DNA from 4 places in the Lysinibacillus sp. NPDC093692 genome. Region 2 is predicted to be linked to each of the others. Evidence: riboswitches for the same ligand, from Rfam matches in the RefSeq annotation. Region 2 holds a riboswitch; each other region holds the start of a gene.
What was found. A riboswitch is a leader RNA that binds a small molecule or an ion and turns the genes downstream of it on or off. The one in region 2 is predicted to bind cobalamin.

Region 1 (4,728 bases), on a different contig from region 2:
TGGAACAAAACGAATAAATAAAAAGGTCATTATCGAAACCCCTAGCAAAACAAATGGTAATGTAATCACTCGTTTTAGACAAAAAAGCCAAGTTGATTCGTACATTTCTTTCATCACTTCCCAAGTCTTCATAGTGCAAAAAGAGAGGAGCCATAGTAGACCCACTCTCTTCTCATTCTCTTACTTTAAATCCATTTGAGCATAAGGAATATCGTATTCAGATGCACTAGGATTAAAATCTTTCATATGTTTATGGTAAATAACGTTATTCGTTTCATATGAAATTGGATAAAATAATGCTTGGTCATGGAACATTGTTAAAATATCTTTATACAATTGCACACGTTCCGCTTCATTTGTACCAATTAATAGTTGATGTATTTTGCCATCAATTTGTGCTGCGTTATCTAGGCCTAATTTCGCTTCATAAACGCCATTTGCATTCGGTGTTGCTGATTCATTTGCGAAGCTGTGTGGGTCTGTTGGTGGACCATTTGTGCGCCAGAAATTAATATCTACTTGATTATCCATTAATTTTTGGAGCCCTACCATTACATCAGCACCTTCAAGGTTTAATTGGACGCCTATTTTTGCTAATTCCCCTTGCATTAACTCTGCCATTGGTTTTTGGATAGCATCTGTTGCAATATAGATTAAATCTAATTGAAGAGGTTGCCCATTTTTGGAACGGCTTTTATCACCACTTTTTAATGTCCAACCTGCTTCATCTAATAACTGCTCGGCTTTTTCTGGATTAAATAGTATTGGTTTTAAATCAATATTGGCATATGGAATAGCGTCCCAAAACAGTGTATTGGCAACTTTTTCTGTACCATGGGTAATACTTTCAACCATTTGTTCTTTATTAACAGCGTGTTGAATAGCCTGACGTACTTTTAATTCTGCTAAAGGACCAGATTGAGTATTAAAAAGTAATGCACGTGTAGATAAAGGTTCAGATACTGCCGTTTTGTATTGATCGCTATCTTTTAAGAAAGTGTAGTTATCTAAGCTAATAATGCCTCGACCATAAATTAAGTCTAATTCTTCGTTTTCAAATGCTAGTGAAATAGATTCTGAATCAGGTATAATTTTCACTTTTACTTTGTCTACTAGTGGCTTTTCACCCCAATAATGTTCGTTGCGGCTAAAGAGTGCATATTGATCTTTTTTATATTCGGTTAATACCCATGGACCTGTTCCAACCGGAGCATTAATACCTTTATTAGTTGTATCTCCTTCAGGGAATCCGTTATCCCCTAAGAAGCGGAATGGTCGCACAAAAGCCAGTTCATTTAATACAGGGTAATAGGGCGCATCTAATTGTAGACGAATTGTATAGTCATCTTCTTTCACTACATCTACAATATGATTCACCATCCCCATCCAGGAGTGTGTATCACGATCTGCTAAAACTGCTTTAAAATTGCGAATAACATTATCAGCATTAAAGGCTGTCCCATCAGAGTATTTTACATTTTGTCTAAGATGAAATATGTACGCTGTTTTATCGTCAGAAATTTCCCAGCTCTCCGCTAATTTTGGCGATATTGTTCCGTCATCGTTATACTCTACCAATGATTCATACACCATTGCTTGTGCAGTCATTTGGTTTGGTAAATAGGTATGCGGATTTAAAGGCCCTATATCTAGCGGCCAGCCAACTGTTATCATTTTTTCTTCGTTAGAGGTTTTACTTCCATTACCTTCACTCGAGCTTGAACAGCCTGCTAAAATGGTTAACATCAGTATTAGAATGAAAGGTAATAATTTTTTAAAAAATATCATTATGATTGCTCCTGTCTTTTCTTAGGTGTTAGAAAATTGATATCTGTATGTTTGTCCACCATACTACTAACTTGAAACTCAAAGTAATCGTCATGACTATGATTAGAAAAATGCATAAAAAAATCCTTATTCCACGTGAATAAGGATAGAAAAACTCATTATTAAAAGCCTTCCATCCATCTCCCTATCTTTCGTAGATCTACAATGAATCTTACTACAAGCAGGCATTCTGGCTTATGAATCTTCATTTTACTTCACCTTCCCAAGTACTTACTCAGTGGTATTTGAAGCAAAACTCCTCATTTACAGCTGCGGGACAGCATGGGATTTACACCCATTTTCCTTTAAATTAAGTGAAAAAGTTTTTTTCACTCAAACTTGTAATGAACCATATTAAATTTAGTATTAAACATAACACGCTGCAAAGACACACGTCAATTTTATTTTCTGAATATAATAAAGTTTTGAGATTTTTAAACATAGTTATAAATATTTATTCCACAAAAAAAGCCATCACACACTAGTGAGATGGCTACACTTCTATCGTTGATGTTTTTTTAACATTGATTCTGTAAAAGCCTGAGATTGTCCCTTTGGAATACTTATTGTTTGCCACTCAGAACCCTTTATTTGCTTAGCGATGTAAACGATTTGACCGACATGTTGAGAGTAATGAGACATTTGTCTTTCGATCGCATCTATAACAGAATGCCGTTCTCCCCTTATCGTTACAAATCCTTGTAAATCAGCTTCCGTTAAACCTTGTAACGCATCTAAAAATACTTGCCAGCCCTTTTCCCATACGTTCATAACCTCTTCTTTTGTCTGAAGGCTATCCGTAAACTCATCATCTCGATTTCTCGTTGCTTTCTCACCATCTGTCGTTAAAAAGTCCGTCCATCTCGATATCATATTTCCACTAATATGTTTTACAATCACTGCAATACTGTTTGAATCTTCATTATACGCCCAGTGCAATTGGGCCTCTTCTAGTTGGTCGAGTGTTTTATCGCCTAGCTCTTTGACACTTCTAAATCTTTTTTGAACAACATTTATATACGTTTGCGCTACCGTCATTGTTGAACCCCCCGTCCCTTTTCCACTATTTTAATATAAACAGAATACGATGTGCTATTTTGGTAACTAATTGTTGTCAAAAATAAACCTATATTCACAGGGTGTTCTTTATCACCACTGATTGTTAGCCTTCACCAATCGAGCTTTTACAGGCAGCTTATCTTCCACCTAACTACTTTGCATTCGCTGAATTTATGTGGGGGATAAATTCCCTTGCAATAGCAACCATTTTTTCTTGTGCTTCTTGTTGATCACCATTTAATTGATAACCTATTTGATATACATAGCCATTATAATACGTATAAAACTCATTGGCTCTTGTACTAATTTGATAAATGCGCTTGCCTGCCGCATCATAATAATAGTATGAATACGCGAAACCTTTATCTGGTGTCATCGCTCGAAAATATAAAGGATTCATGAAACTCAAACCTACATTCTTGATTTCCCCTGAAAAGTCCTGACTATCCTTAAATTTATAGTTTACTAAAGGATTATGATCCACATTTGTTACCGTAAAATTAATATATTGACGATCCACTCCAGTAAGAGACTTTTCTTTATAAGTAAATTGAAATAGCTTTTGCAAGCTACCGTCTCGCATCTCTGATGTTACCGCATAGACCTCCTGTATATTTGATTTAAACGGAAGATTTTTAGGGTCTATTAGATGGACAGCATCCCCCATAGTAGTCGCTACTGCTTGCATTGCCTCGAAGCCTTGAAGCCTTGAAGCGGTTCATAAAATTTTATATTTTCGCGGTGATGTAATTCATCTGCTATTTGAAGATACTGACTGAACGTTGTCTCTGTTCCTTCAACTTCTATTTGAAATAAATCGGTGAATGATTGTTTTTCTTCTTCATGAAGTATTTCTGTCGTTAAATGGTCAAATGGTTTCGAAGCTTGCCATGCAATAAATAGTAAGATAGAGCATGTCATCATGACGGCTAATGCACGATACGGCCAAAGTTGCTTTGATGGATACGGCTCTTGCTGAATTTGTTGTTGAACCTTTTGAATGATTGCTTCTTTATGTGCTGAGACATCCTTCAATACATGCATTGTATGCTTATCCATGGAAAAGTACCTCCCATTCAATATCATGAAGATCAATTTTTAATAATTCCTTCCCTTTTTTCAAACGTGATTTAACTGTACCTTCAGGGATTTCGAGTAGCTTAGCGATTTCTTTTATCGTCATACCCTCTAAATAAAAATACACAATGGGTTCTCGTAGCTTTAACGGTAATTTCAAAATGGCTTCATCAAAATCGTTTGTTCATCCTGTTGAATAAGCGTATCTTGTAGAACGGATTTTTGCTTAGAAAAAAGCTTGTGTTGAACTGAAATTTTCCGATATGCCCAGCTCTTTAAATAATCCTTACATTTATTAATGGTCATGCGTGCTAAGTACGCCCTCATCTCTTCTCTTTCTTCATACTACTTTTGATGATGATAAAATTTAATAAACACATCTTGAACAATATCCTCAGCTATTTGTAGATCTTTCGTATAGTAGTATGCGATACGAAATAAATGCTCTGTATGTAGTTCCATTAGTTGCTCTAAATATTCTGTATCAGACAAAATCTTTCCCTCCTTCTACACTATAAACGAGGCTACAAGTATAAAAGAATAAATTTAAACAAAAAAACCGTCTCTTCATTAATTGAGACGGTTTCCTTCGAGCCATTATAAATTTTCATCAATATATGTTTCTATATCTGATACAATCGTGTCAATAGGGACATCCTCTGGATTCTCTGCAAACCCTGAATACATTTTTACGATTACGCCATCTTTATCAACTAAGAAAAATTGATTCCCATGGACGACTTGATCGCTGTTAGGATCATTTCT
Region 2 (4,728 bases):
ACCTTATTAGAATGTATACAAGGAGTTAAAAATAGTTTTTCCGGCACAATAACGGTCAATGGTTTAGATGTTAGAAAAGATGCAGATAAAATTAAACCATTTATAGGTGTGCAGTTTCAGTCAAACTCCTATTTTGATCATATTAAAGTGGATGAATTATTTGAATTTTTCGCCATATTATACAACATGGAGGTTACAGAAGAAGAAATTAAAGATCTATTAAAAAAAGTCAATATGCAAGAACAGAAAAGATCTTATGTTAATAGACTTTCTGGCGGGCAAAAACAAAGAATAAGTATTGCATTAAGCATTCTCAATAAACCACAGGTCCTATTTTTGGATGAACCAACAACTGGTTTAGATCCAAACTCCAGAAAAGATTTATGGAATATTATAAAGGACATTAGAGAAGAAGGAACAACAATAATCTTAACGACACATTATATGGAAGAAGTAGAAGCACTCTGTGATAATGTATGTTTTATTAACAATGGGAGTATTTATACTGTAGGAAGACCTGAAGAGATTATTAATAATGCTAATTTAAACTCAGTAATAAAAATAGGTTTAATTGCCGATTCTTCTGTCCATTATTTAGAAAGTTGTCCTGCAGTAGATAAGATTAAAAAAGAAGATGATTATTTCTATTTATATACGAAAGATATTAGAAAAACGTTAGATTATATAAATAAATTAGAAGATGAAAAAAGAATAACAACGACTAGTATAAATATTCAAATGGCGAATTTAGAGGATGTATTCTTAAATATGACTGGAAGTGTTTTGAAAATATGAATAGTTTCGTGAATTTATCTTCTATATTTTTTAAAATGGAAATAAGAAATAAACAAGCGGTTGTTATGAGTACGGTGTTCCCTATTCTTATGATGGCTTTAATGGGTACAGCCGGAAAAGATACGGCAAGAGACGGCATGTCCTATATGACTTATATTTTTCCTGGTATTTTAGGTATGGCTTATGGAGCTATTGGTCTTATAGCATTACCCGTTATGATTGCTTCGTATAGGGAAAGGGGTATTTTTAAAAAAATTAAAGTTACGCCAATCTCTGCATCAAAAATAATGGTATCTATTTTCAGTACACAGCTTTTCATTATGGCTATACAAACAGTTATTATTTTGGTCATTAGTGTTTTCGTTTTTAATGTTCAATTAAATTTTAATTCGATTTACACTCTTTTATTAATCCCGTTGTTATTAATCGGTGGTCTTAGTTTATTAGGCATAGGTTTAATAATCGGAATTTACGCTAATAACACAAAAAATGCCACAACTATGGGAAATCTTTCAAATCTAGTATTCATTTTTTTAGGTGGTACTTTTTTTCCGAGTGATGTATGGCCAAAATTTTTAATGCCATTTGTTTATATTAATCCACTTAATTATATTATTGAAGCTATTAGAAAAACACTTATTTTCGAGACTCAAAATTTTTATACGTATCTGACTGAACTTTCAGTAATAACTGCTATAGCAGTTATTACTTTAGTATTTTGTGTTAAAGTTTTTAAATATGAATAATTAATATCAGTTTACTATAATAAACATGATGCACGAAAATTTCGAATGTTGACATATTAAACACTTTGACGTAAATTAAAAATAATTGCATAAAAGCATTAGGTGCCCATTGCGGGAGAATAGGGAATAAAGTGAAAAGCTTTAGCGGTCCCACCACTGTAAAAGGGAGTTTCATAGAGAATGCCACTAGCATCGTTCTGGGAAGGTTCTATGAAATGTTGAAATTGAGCCAGGAGACCTGCCTATCTGCTTCGTATTATATAGACGATGGAAAAGTCTGTAGTTTATTTGTTATGGATAAACTACAGGCTTTTTATTTTTTTCTCTAAATCATTCTTCGAGTAACAAGGGCAAATAAGAAAGGGGAAATTTTCATGCAATTATTACAACAAACGATCCAAAACATTCAAAGTGCAGACCACAAAATGATGGGGCAGGCAAGAGAACGCATAGATGCACTTTGCAAACCTCCTAGTAGTTTGGGGAAGCTGGAAACTCTAGCTGTGCAACTATCCGGTATTACAGGTGAACTATATCCTGCAATTGATAATAAAGCAATTATTGTCTGTGCCGCGGATCATGGCGTCTGTGAAGAAGGAGTGACGCCGAATCCACAAAATGTGACGGTCTTCCAAACGCTAAATTTCCCAAGAGGAGGAACAGGTGTCTGTGCTGTCGCGAAAATAACGAATGCAAAAATTGTTACGGTAGACGTTGGGGTTAAAGAGGATATTCCACATGATGCTGGTGTCATCATTAAAAAGATTAAATATGGTACGGACAATATGGCAAAGGGTCCTGCTATGTCAAAGGAAGAAGCCATTCAATCAATTGAAGTAGGAATTGAAGTAACTACGGAAGAAATCAAAAAAGGGATAAATGTACTCGGGACAGGTGAAATGGGTATCGGTAATACAACACCTAGTGCTGCTATATTATCGGTTCTTCGCGAGTGTCATCCGAATGAAGTGACAGGCTTCGGTGCAGGAGTTGGACCAGGAGGAATAGCACATAAAGTAGAAGTCATCCGCAAAGCTATAGCATTAAACAAACCAAATCGTCATGATGCTATTGATGTTCTTGCAAAAGTCGGAGGGTTAGAAATTGGCGCGATGGCAGGGGTAATACTTGCTGCTGCTGCACATCGCAAACCTGTTGTTATTGACGGCTTTATTTCTACTATCGCTGCTCTAATTGCGTACGAACTTGAGCCAAACGTAAAAGACTATATTATTCCTTCTCATGCTTCTGAAGAACCTGGTGCAAAAATTGCTGCTGAAATGCTCGGAATTGAACCAATGCTACAAATGAATATGCGATTAGGAGAGGGCTCTGGTGCAGCTTTAGCCTTTCCTATTTTGGATGCAGCAAGCTCTATGATGAAAAACATGACTACATTAGAGGAAGCTATGTTACTGTTGAAAATGTAGATTTATTAATCTTTAGGTACTTATTGTCGCTGCTGTGGATGCACGGCGTTTGTGAAAATAAGAAAAATTCAAAACAAGCCCAAATCTGATATTTGGGCTTGTTAATATGCAACGGTATAGCTATGCTCGATTCAACTTCCGCAACGGTAACCGCCATTTCTTCGTATATGAAAGTATTCTTAATACTGTGATCACACCAAATAATACATATAAAAAGATATCCCCTGAGAAAAGTTGAAGTCCGATAATAAGCCCGGCTAGTGCTGCCCAAACACCATAAATTTCATCACGGAGGACTAATGGTTGTCGTCTAGCTAATAAATCGCGAACAATTCCACCACCTGACCCTGTTAAGACAGCAGCTACAATAACTGCACTAATAGGCATGTCGAGCTTTACAGCATAGAGAGCACCTTGAATCGCAAATGCGGATAATCCGATAGCATCGGTAAAATTGCCCCAGCGATGCCAATGCTGAATAAGACGGTGCGGAAATAAGAAAAATAGCGTAATCGCTGCAATGGCAATTTGGAACATCATATCTTGACCCCAAAGTGTAGTTACAGGTAAACCTATCAATAGATTTCGTATAGCTCCACCACCGAAAGCAGTTACGATACCGAGTATATAGACACCGAATAAATCATATTCTTCTTCCATTGCAATTATTGCCCCGGAAATAGCGAAGGCAATTGTTCCAATGATACTAAAAACCTCCCAAGCCAACCCTTTCACCCCTTAAGTGAATAAAATCATTTCTTGTTGTAGATTAGTTACTAATACGAACTAGAAAACATTAAAGTCTTCTTTTTTGTATCAGAAGCAAAGAAAGCATCGACTTATGATTTGGAATTATCAGATATTAAGTATCTAATTATAGCAGAAATGCATAGATATAGTTTTTAATTTAACTAAGCGCCTAAATGCAATTAGAAACACAAGCAATTTTTGCAGGCAAGCTCACAAATTGTTAAGATAAGATTTGAACAAATGTGAAATGGAGAAGAACATAATGACTTTTACAACCAATTTATTAGAAGAAACACTAGCATTAGCTGCTAAAATAGAAGATAAGGTACGCCCTTTTCATGCAAAGGTAGAAGATATGGCGTTCTTCAATCAACAAAAAGTGCTTGCTGCATTCCGAAAGCATCAAGTAAGTGATTATCATCTGCACCCATCTAACGGTTATGGCTATGATGATGAAGGGCGTGACAATCTAGAACGTGTTTATGCAGAGGTTTTTGGAGCGGAGGCTGCCATTGTGCGTCCGCAAATTATTTCTGGTACACATGCAATCACACTTAGCTTATTCGGAGTACTACGTCCTGGTGATGAATTACTTTATATTTCGGGGCAGCCGTATGATACATTGCAATCAATAGTCGATGGTGGCGATAAAGATACTGGCTCGTTAAAAGATTATAAAATCGGTTATAGCCATGTGGATTTATTGAATAATCAAGAGATCGATTGGGAAGGTGTTGTAGCTGCAATTACAGCAAACACAAAAATGATTGCTATCCAACGTTCGAAGGGCTATGCAACACGCCCATCCTTTACTATTTCGCAAATTGCAGAAATGTGTGCAAAGATCCGTGAATTAGCACCGAACGCAGTTATTTTCGTTGATAATTGCTACGGAGAATTTGTTGAGGCACTAGAACCGACAGAGGTTGGAGCGGATTTAATAGCAGGCTCGCTCATTAAAAATCCTGGTGGAGGCTTAGCGAAAATTGGTGGTTATATTGCAGGTC
Region 3 (4,728 bases), on a different contig from region 2:
TCCTCCATGATCGTTTCCTCAGGGACATCTAAAGCAAGTAAAATTAGCGCACTGCCAATACCTGTTCGATCCTTCCCGACTGCACAATGATGAACAAGCCCTAAATTTTCAGGTTGTTGAATCGTTGCTATTAACTCTTTGAATGAGGCATTATTAAAAGGCATTTGTGCATAAAATTCTCTAAACATCTCCGGGCTTACAACCTTATAAAAATCTTTTCCACCAGAGTTTGTAGGCATCTCAAAAGCATGATTTCCTTTAGCTGGTATTTGAATATACTTGGCATACGGGAATATCGGATTAGGATTATTTTGAGCCTCATGGTTGTCTCGATAATCAAAAATTGTTTTCACACCTAGCGTTTCAAAGCGCTCTTTATCTGATTTCGTCATTTTACCAAGTGCGGCTGAACGATAAATCAAACCATTCTTAACAGCACGCCCATCTCTTGACTTATAACCACCCATATCCCGAAAATTATTAACTGCCTCAAACGGAATAATATTCATATCAAACTGTTTCACTCACTGCACCCCTCCCTGTTAGCAAGCATACTTATCTCTATTTTATAGAACAATTCGATATAATACTAATTTTCGCATTAGGGAATGTCGTACACTACTTAGAGCAACAAGGGGATTTATTTGAGTGTTTCTTTATTTGGGTGGAGCAGTTATCCTTTTTATTCATCAAAAAAAGCTGCCCTTGATAAAGGACAGCTCCAAAATACTATTTTTCAATATCAATTATTTAAATAACTCAGGATATACTGCTTTCGCGATTAACTCAACAGCTTCGCCAATACGTGGACCTGGACGGTTTGAGATATCATTATCTATAGAATAAACAGCTTTATTTTTAATGGCCGTGATTGAATTCCATCCATCACGAGAAAGAATTTCTCCCGTTGAGTCATTGCCTACTGTTGTTAAAATGACTTCTGGATTTTTCGCAATGACATCTTCCTCAGATACCATTGCCCAGCTTTTAAGTTCAACAAAAACGTTGTTAACGTTTGCAGCATTTAAAATCTCTTGTTGGAATGTATCAGAACCAGCTGTATAGATGTCTGGCTTTGGACTAATTTCTAAATAGATATTTTTTGGTTCTTTCACATCTTTAACTTTTGCTTGGACATCTGCAATTTTAGATTTAATATCTTCATTTAACTTTTCGCCTTTATCTTTGATGCCCATAGCTGCTGAGACTTGTTCGATATCCCCATAAACATCATCAAATGATTTAGCTGATTGAATGGCAAACACTTTAATACCCGCATCTTCGAGACCTTTTAAGGCATTTAAATTTTCTTCATCGTCTCCAGTTGTATAGGCAATAACGACGTCTGGCTTTAACGCTAAAATACGCTCACTATTGAATATTGTAGAATCAGAAACACGCTCAATTTTTTGAGCTTCTTCTGGATACGAATCATACTCAGTCGCACCAACTATTTTATCACCCACACCTAGCGCAAATAAAATCTCTGTATTACTCGGTTTTAATGAAACAATAGTTTTAGGTACTGCATTAAACTCTACTTCTACACCACGGTCATCCTTAACTTTATAGCTAGTAGTTTTCTCAACTTGTTGATCTTCTTTAGAAACAGTATCTTTATTTGTATCCTCTTTCGTGCCACAGCCAACTAATACAAGTGCCAACATCAACACAGAAAGCCATTGTAGCTTAAACATTTTCTTCATTTCATTGATTCTCCTTTTTCTTTTTCATCGGGTATGACTTACTAATAAACGGTATTTCAGCAATACCTGCATGCTGATTCATATAGACAGCCATTACAAAAAATACATTGGCTAGCAATCCTAAATAATCAAAGAGAATAGCTGGTACTTCGCGTTCTTCAGATACTTTGTGCAAAACACGGTATGATTTTTTTGCCTCACTACGACATAAATGTAATGCAGAAGCTGCCTCTGTTCCTTGGGGTAATACAAAGTTTTGTATTTCCTCTTTAACATGACTAACATAGAAATCATAGCGATCACTAAGCCAAGTCAAATCATCTTCAGTTACAGCTAATTTGCCTCGGACTGAGCCATTTACATGGTAAGCCATTGGCAAAATGGCAAGTAAATCATCTGCTACTACCTCTACCGTTTCTTTTTTAACCGCCGCCAATGCTACACCAATATGTGTTGTTAGGCTATCCGTTCGAATTTCAAAATCTACTGTAGATGCCTTTTCACGCATAAATGGATAACAAGAATAACGTGCATCTTTTTTCAAATCTAAGTCCCCGCTTTCCTTCGTGAAAAATTCTTACCTTATTAACACCTCGTCTTACATCAGGTGAACTATAAGCGCATAAAAAAAACGTTGTTCCCACTCCTAAGGAAACAACGAAAAATAGCATAAATAGTGTCACATAAATACGACATAGCCTATGTATTTGCCGCATATTCTCCTAGCTTCCGAAGAGTTATCTATACGTTCAAACAAAGGTCGGTCTCCTGGCTTGTACAGTTCACTACATTCATAAAAAACCTTCCCATCGGATAATTCGACAGTGGTATATCTTTATGACTTCTGTACTTACAGTTGCGGAAACAGCTCCGGTTTTTCACCGAATTCCCGATTATGCTATAGTTCAGCACCTTTATTCTGCAAGAATTATTCACTTGTTATGCAGTTTATCATAGATTGATAGGAAAAAATAGCTGTGGAATTTAGAATAAACAACGATGGATAAAAATCATGCAGGTATTACCGTATGCACGCGGATATATTCACTCTCCCATTGGGTATTCATCCTGCTCGTGCAAATATTTGTTATGCCTTATAAGTTAAAGCATTTTATTTTTTATAATGAAAGGATTTTCAAAAAATAGCCATTTTCATAACTTTCATCGGATGGCATTTTTATATTTCTTTTTGGATTTAACATCTTTCTCTTCCTCAATTAAACGCTGTGCAATTTCTAGTAGCTTTGGGTCATTTGTTGTATCGAATAGCTTTTTAAAGGATACAATAATATCATAGCGTATTAATGTCGGGTGCTTTTCGTCTAAGCACGTTTGATATCTTTTAGCCAAATATGATACGACTAAATCTCTTTGTACCTGCCCCGCTAAGCCTATTTTCCAAATTGCCTGTAAAGTATGCCTCACAGTGACTGTTTCTTCATCATACGTTACTGCCCAAATCTTTAAGAAGTCCTCTAACACTCTTTCTTCAGGATCGCTTTTTGCTGCCAGTGCGCATAAAAATTGTGCAGCACTTGCACGTACATGTCCATTTTTGTATGTAAGAGTTTGAACTAATTGTTCCCAAACTGAATAGGTCCAATCAACTGGTTCCTGCATAATTTTCATTAATTCTTCGTATGATTTGTATTGAATATCACGGTCACGCTCTGTTAAATTACTAAAAAGTTGCAAAATCTCTTTTTCCATGATTCATCCCTACCTTTATTGTTTCAGAACGTAAAAAATAGTGTACTTGTAAGTGTTATCTCATTTACCATCATGCGTTACTTTGCTACTACAAATTAAAAGTCTCATATAATTGTAATTTCAGAGCAAGATCCCAATCGTATATTTCAAAATTATCAGAAATGGCGTTCAATATGCAAGAATCTTTTCTTTTAGCTATATGAAGACAGAGGAATACTCGTTAGGATTATTATTGGAGTTATCTCACGATTGAGTCAAAGCGAAATACGCAATAACGAAAAATTGATGCTAATTCTTTTTTCGGCTGTATTATCATTTTTATAACTGGGGCTATAGTTATAAATATATCAACTTATGTAAATTTATTCATTACAAAAGTTATTTTACTCATTATTGACCGAGTAGTCGAGCCTAAACTAATGAATAACATTATGCGTTTGCCTAATAGGTTTAGTCGTAGAATCTTAACTATAGTTTAAACAGTTGATAATTTCCAGTACCGTCAAATAATAAAAAAAGGTTACCCTTGTAATTTCTTTTACAAAGATAACCTTTTCGCTATTTTAATCGTCTATATAATAGTACGGCTTATTAAATACGACCGAAGCCTACTAAATATTGATTCCACCAATCAAGTGATTCAATGACAACACCTTTATTTTGAGCATCAATCATTGTGTTGTTTCCTAAGTAAATACCTACATGCGCTATACCTGAACCATAGCTGAAGAATACTAGGTCACCTACACGTGCTTCACTTGCTGAAATACGTTGTGTTGCTAAATATTGTTGTGATGCTGTACGTGGTAAATTTACACCCGCTTGTTTGTAAGACCATTGTACAAGACCAGAACAGTCAAATCCTGTTGATGGGTTACTACCGCCCCAAACATAGCTACGACCTAAGAATTGTTTCGCAACTGAAATAGCATCACCTGAAGATGCAGTGCCTGCTCCTGAACCAACAACCACTTTTTGTGATGATTTTTCATTGTTAGCTTTGCCATTATTATTATCATTGCTATTGCCATTATCGTTAGTGTTAGCATTGTTGTTTGTTGCTTGTACAACTGGAGTAGCTGCTTGAAGTGCACGTAAACGAGCTGCCTCTTCCTCTGCTGCTTTACGTTCTGCTTCTAAACGCTCTTCTTCTTGTTTCGTTGCAATTTGTGCTTTTAATGCAAGAGATTTCGCTTCATTTTCAGCTTTTTTTACTTCCATTTCGCTTTCCTTCTCTTGAAGCTCTTGGAATTGCTTTTGAAGCTCTTTTTGTTTTTCATCTAATGTTGTTTTTTGTTTTTCTAAGCTAGCC
Region 4 (4,728 bases), on a different contig from region 2:
CCATGCATTCATATGCAATGCTAGTAATTCTTTTGCCTTAATCGTATTTTGAACGTATAAATTAAGTGAAATGCCTTGGTCGATATGACGTGCTCGTGCAGCATTTTGCTTGATTGTCCAATTTTGATCGATGAAATAAGCAGATTTATAATACCAAGTCGTCACAGGTGATAGATCTGGTACTGTTACTGGAATTTTGTAATCCTTCTTCTCTTCTGAATAACTCTTTTGGAAAATAGGATCGATCGTAGCCGTACTACCCGCTAAAATAGATGTTGATGAGTTCGGTGCAACCGCCATGACGTAGCCGTTACGCATTCCTTTTTCAGCAACCGCCGCGCGTAACTCATTCCATTTATGACTGTCGTAGCCACGTTTGTCAAAATACGCACCAGTATGCCAATCCGAGCCTTCAAATAATGGGTAGGCTCCTTTTTCACATGCTAAATTGTTAGAAGCGCGAATTGTTAAATACGCAATTTCCTCATATAGCTTGTCCGCAAATTCTACAGCTTCCTCAGACTCCCATTGAATTTCTTTCAAAGCTAATAAATGATGCCAGCCAAATGTTCCAAGTCCAATGCCACGGTAGCGTAAGTTCGTACGCTCTGCTTGTTTAACTGGAATTGTATTTAAAGCAATAACATTATCTAACATACGTACTTGAACCGGGATTAATCGTTCTAAAACACCAGCCGGTACAGCTCTGCCTAGATTGATAGATGATAAGTTACATACAACGAAATCGCCAGGTTTGCGACGTGTTACGATGACATCATCTTCTAGAGTAATAGACTCGAACTCAGTTGCTGACATATTTTGAAAAATCTCTGTGCACAGGTTCGAACTATAAATCATTCCCTCATGCTTATTCGGATTCATACGATTTACTTCATCTCGATAGAACATAAACGGTACGCCTGTTTCAAGCTGCGAGCGCATAATACGCTTCATAATATCAATCGCTGGCACGACTTCACGACTTAATAATGGATTCGCAATACATTCTGCATATTTAGTACGGAAAGTGCCATCACCCTTTTTCTCATCGTAGAAATCCTCTAGTGAAAAGCCCATAACTTCTCGTACTTCATGTGGGTCAAATAAATGCCATTCCCCACGTTCTTCAACCGTTTCCATAAATAAATCCGGTAAGCATAGCCCTGTGAAAATATCATGGGCACGTAAACGCTCATCACCATTGTTTAAGCGTAAATCTAAAAACGTAAAGACGTCTTTGTGCCAAACATCTAAATAAACAGCAATAGCTCCTTGACGTTGACCTAGCTGATCGACTGAAACCGCCGTATTATTAAGCTGTTTAATCCATGGTAAAACACCACTTGATGCACCTTTAAAGCCTTTAATGGATGAGCCTCGGCTACGAATTTTGCCCATGTAAACACCAATACCACCACCGTATTTCGATAATGTAGCGACATCTGTATTCGTGTCATAAATACTTTGTAAACTATCATCTACTGTATCGATAAAGCAGCTAGATAGCTGGCCATGTGTTTTACCTGCATTCGATAATGTAGGTGTTGCCACAGTCATATATAAATTACTCATTGCCCAGTAAGATTCACGTACTTTTTCTAAACGATTTTCTGTTTCATCTTGCATAAGGGTCATCGCAATGACCATCCATCGTTCCTGTGGTAGCTCTACTGGTGTTTTTGTGTAATCACGGACTACATAGCGGTCCATTAATGTTTTTAAGCCAATATACGTAAACAATTCATCTCGACTTGATTCTAAATAGGAAGCGAGTTCTTGAAGATCCTGCTCACTATATTTTGTTGTTAAACTTTCATGATACAAACCAGCTTCTGTATAGCGTGCTAATTGTTCTGGGAAACCTTTATAAACATCTTGCACTGAAACGCCACGGCGCATTGCAAATTGATCATACAGTTTTTCTAAATAAATTTGAGCTGCGACAAATGTCCAGTATGGCTCCTCTTCATCAATCAGGCTAAGCGTTTGTAAAATCATCGCATCCGCCCATGCTTCAAATGTTGCATTGTCGTTTTTTCGTAGCCATCGATCCGATAATCTTACAAAACTTTCGATTTCTTCCTCCGTATAACTTTTCTTGAGCTTAGCAATTTGCTGTTCGATTTGAATTGTCATGTATACATTCTCTCCCTTTCTTTCTCCACCAACACAAAAAGCGATCACGCAACATTTATCGGTTACGTGATCGCAGTAAAATCGGAAATGGAAATGAAGGACATGCACACTAAGAAGTGGACAAATCTCTCGCCTCCACTTCTCAATCCCCGAAGAATGTGTTGCTGTCTTGAACAAATCGGCAGGTCTCCTGGCTCATGCTTCCTCCAAATGATGGCCTTCCCGTTCTTTACAGTGGCCTATTCATCATTTGTCAGCACTTACAGTTGCGGGGACAGCTTCGGCCTAAGATGACTCTTTTCCGAATTCCCTTTTAAACCATATTTGGTACCGCTCGTCCAAAATACTATATATTGTGTTTTAACTCCTAAACAAATCTAACATATAGTGTTTATAGTTGCAATAGGCGTTTTGCCCCTTGAATTTTTTTAAGTGTTACTTTTTCTCGAAGCAAGCCCGATTACAATGCAGTTTTACGTAGTTTTTCAAAATTTCTAGGAAAATATTTTTGTACTTGCTGCTCTTTTTCTGGATCAATTCCTAGCAAAACTACTGCACATGGACCAGCCGATTTCTCAACATCTAATGAACTTTTGACCTGTTGCTCGCCAAAAAGTCGGGTAAATTCTGCTTGTAGACCTTTTGATCCAACTGGCCATACTTGCTGCATGATTCCCTCTTTCCACGCTTGAAAAATAGGGTCCAGCTGTGCGACATCTTCAGGCTGTGCAAGGATTTCATTGCCTACAAGCGGCAGACCATATGTGTACCAACTTAGCTGCTCATGCTTAGTAGCTGTCCGTTTCTGCTGCTCCCCAAGCATCGTTATTGACAAACCTGATTGTAAAGTTGGCATATTGGTCTCTGAACTACCGTCTATTTGCGGACAAAAAAGACCAGCCTCATCAAAAACCTGCTGAATGCCTGCAACATAACGAGACCATGCAGCATCCCCTGAAAAATTAGCAAGTAAAATATGCCTTGGTAAAGCATTTGCAGCAAGCTGCTCTAAAAATGTAACACGTGCAGTAAAATATGCCGTAAGCTGATCTGGAGCAGACACAACATCTTGTAGCTTTTCGCCAATTGCAGCGGCATTATCGGTTGTCGCAATGAGCTCGCCTATTTTTATTGCATTTCTCAATGTACTCGACCTTCCTTACGCACAAATACCTTCGACAGAACTGGCATCGCCACCGCAACGATCACTAGATTAACTAGTGTTGCCAATGGAAGACTAGTCAATGACGTCCAATAAAATGCCGGACTAATAATAAAGTAAAATGGTATAGGTGCCACGACACCATTTAAAACAAGTGCCACAGGCCATTTCCAGAAATGCATTCCTTTTTTATGCATAACCCCAAAGATCCATACAACGATAAACATTTCCACAGCGATAATTATATGTAGTGGTCCAAAAGGGAAGCCAGTAGTTAAGGCTGAAATAAAATGCCCAATGACTCCTGCAGCACCAGCTAATACTGGCGATAAAAATACAACGCTCAAAAATGCCGGTGCAGAGTCAAGCGCAGCAGTTGTAATAAATGTTGGAATTTTAATGACTGCACCTACTGCACAAATTGCCGCTACCATGGCAGTGAGCGTTAATTTCATTAATTTTTGTCGATCCATCCCATTTCCTCTTTCCGTGAAATTTTTTCATTATAGCGTGTGGGGTTTATTTCCGTTGCGGCTGTGCACTTTGTAGCTGCCGCTTCGCTTTCGCACAGAGCAGAGCTTCCTGGGGGCGTCCGATGAGCCGCTTCGCTTCGCTGCAGGGTCTCGGGCGAACAGAACGTTCGAAGGCGTTATCACCGGACGTGATGCTATTAGCCTTCGTTCCTTTATATCGCTATTCCCCAAGGAGTCGTCTAGCCGTAACGAAGATCAACTTATATACAAAGTATGCGTCTTTGCAAATGTCATCCCCACTTTTTTGAAGAGCCATCTAAATTCTGCAAGACACTAAATCATTTAATTTGTTCCCCAATACCGTACCAAATGCGTACGACTTGTTCGGCTTCAGCAAATAATGCCTGGTACAAACGCCCACATGTATCACGCAATAATCGTGCCTGTTTTTCCATCGGCACAACGCCACGTCCCATATCGGTCACTATTATATACAAGGAACAATTTTCTTCAAGCGACTTTAGTCTTGTTAAAATAGTTCTGACAAGAGGTTCATCATCCTCAAGATTTTGTATTACGAGCCACTTTTCTATGTTTTTTATAACTAGTACATCACAAGTAGGAGCGCCATGAGGTAGAGTACCATCCACTAGCTCAACGTTTTGACCTGCAAGTAATTTCATGACATAGTCGGTTTTTCCACTATAGGCTCCTCCGATAAAGACATGCATCTTGCTCCCTCCTCCCAAGCCTTTCTTGAAAACGTTAAAGAAAACATTTTATCATGCGGTGTTTGATAAGACCAAAAAGGTTGCTCAGTTGGAGCAAAGGCTACGAGAAGCGCTCGAATAACCCCACCATGGACAACGAGATGATACACATCTCCCCCTTTTGGTAATGCAGTGAACCCTTCCAAAACACGCGCACAAAACATATCAAAGCCTTCTCCCCTTGGAG

Region 1: linked by a shared signal. The riboswitch ahead of nikA (nickel ABC transporter substrate-binding protein) and the one ahead of cobT (nicotinate-nucleotide--dimethylbenzimidazole phosphoribosyltransferase) in region 2 are both predicted to bind cobalamin.
Region 3: linked by a shared signal. The riboswitch ahead of ACQKN4_RS08915 (ATP:cob(I)alamin adenosyltransferase) and the one ahead of cobT (nicotinate-nucleotide--dimethylbenzimidazole phosphoribosyltransferase) in region 2 are both predicted to bind cobalamin.
Region 4: linked by a shared signal. The riboswitch ahead of ACQKN4_RS17310 (ribonucleoside-diphosphate reductase subunit alpha) and the one ahead of cobT (nicotinate-nucleotide--dimethylbenzimidazole phosphoribosyltransferase) in region 2 are both predicted to bind cobalamin.

Annotation. Positions count from the first base shown of each region.
Region 1 covers NZ_JBNNUW010000019.1:38,136-42,863, reverse strand. Annotated here, with positions in the region: gene nikB (nickel ABC transporter permease) at 1-132, opposite strand, end outside; gene nikA (nickel ABC transporter substrate-binding protein) at 181-1,788, opposite strand; cobalamin riboswitch at 1,991-2,185, opposite strand; gene ACQKN4_RS18370 (DUF1572 family protein) at 2,329-2,865, opposite strand; gene ACQKN4_RS18365 (hypothetical protein) at 3,038-3,574, opposite strand; gene ACQKN4_RS18360 (hypothetical protein) at 3,562-3,945, opposite strand; gene ACQKN4_RS18355 (RNA polymerase sigma factor) at 3,938-4,090, opposite strand; gene ACQKN4_RS18350 (hypothetical protein) at 4,120-4,269, opposite strand; gene ACQKN4_RS18345 (RNA polymerase sigma factor) at 4,309-4,455, opposite strand; gene ACQKN4_RS18340 (SCO family protein) at 4,561-4,728, opposite strand, start outside.
Region 2 covers NZ_JBNNUW010000003.1:211,842-216,569, forward strand. Annotated here, with positions in the region: gene ACQKN4_RS05315 (ABC transporter ATP-binding protein) at 1-795, shown strand, start outside; gene ACQKN4_RS05320 (ABC transporter permease) at 792-1,541, shown strand; cobalamin riboswitch at 1,625-1,801, shown strand; gene cobT (nicotinate-nucleotide--dimethylbenzimidazole phosphoribosyltransferase) at 1,916-2,971, shown strand; gene ACQKN4_RS05330 (trimeric intracellular cation channel family protein) at 3,092-3,697, opposite strand; gene ACQKN4_RS05335 (aminotransferase class I/II-fold pyridoxal phosphate-dependent enzyme) at 3,984-4,728, shown strand, end outside.
Region 3 covers NZ_JBNNUW010000006.1:137,530-142,257, reverse strand. Annotated here, with positions in the region: gene ACQKN4_RS08925 (tyrosine-protein phosphatase) at 1-524, opposite strand, end outside; gene ACQKN4_RS08920 (ABC transporter substrate-binding protein) at 747-1,706, opposite strand; gene ACQKN4_RS08915 (ATP:cob(I)alamin adenosyltransferase) at 1,708-2,250, opposite strand; cobalamin riboswitch at 2,448-2,637, opposite strand; gene ACQKN4_RS08910 (hypothetical protein) at 2,868-3,416, opposite strand; gene ACQKN4_RS08905 (NlpC/P60 family protein) at 4,008-4,728, opposite strand, start outside.
Region 4 covers NZ_JBNNUW010000017.1:54,997-59,724, forward strand. Annotated here, with positions in the region: gene ACQKN4_RS17310 (ribonucleoside-diphosphate reductase subunit alpha) at 1-2,136, opposite strand, end outside; cobalamin riboswitch at 2,299-2,486, opposite strand; gene ACQKN4_RS17315 (hypothetical protein) at 2,597-3,280, opposite strand; gene ACQKN4_RS17320 (ECF transporter S component) at 3,277-3,771, opposite strand; gene ACQKN4_RS17325 (bifunctional adenosylcobinamide kinase/adenosylcobinamide-phosphate guanylyltransferase) at 4,110-4,502, opposite strand; gene ACQKN4_RS17330 (histidine phosphatase family protein) at 4,451-4,728, opposite strand, start outside.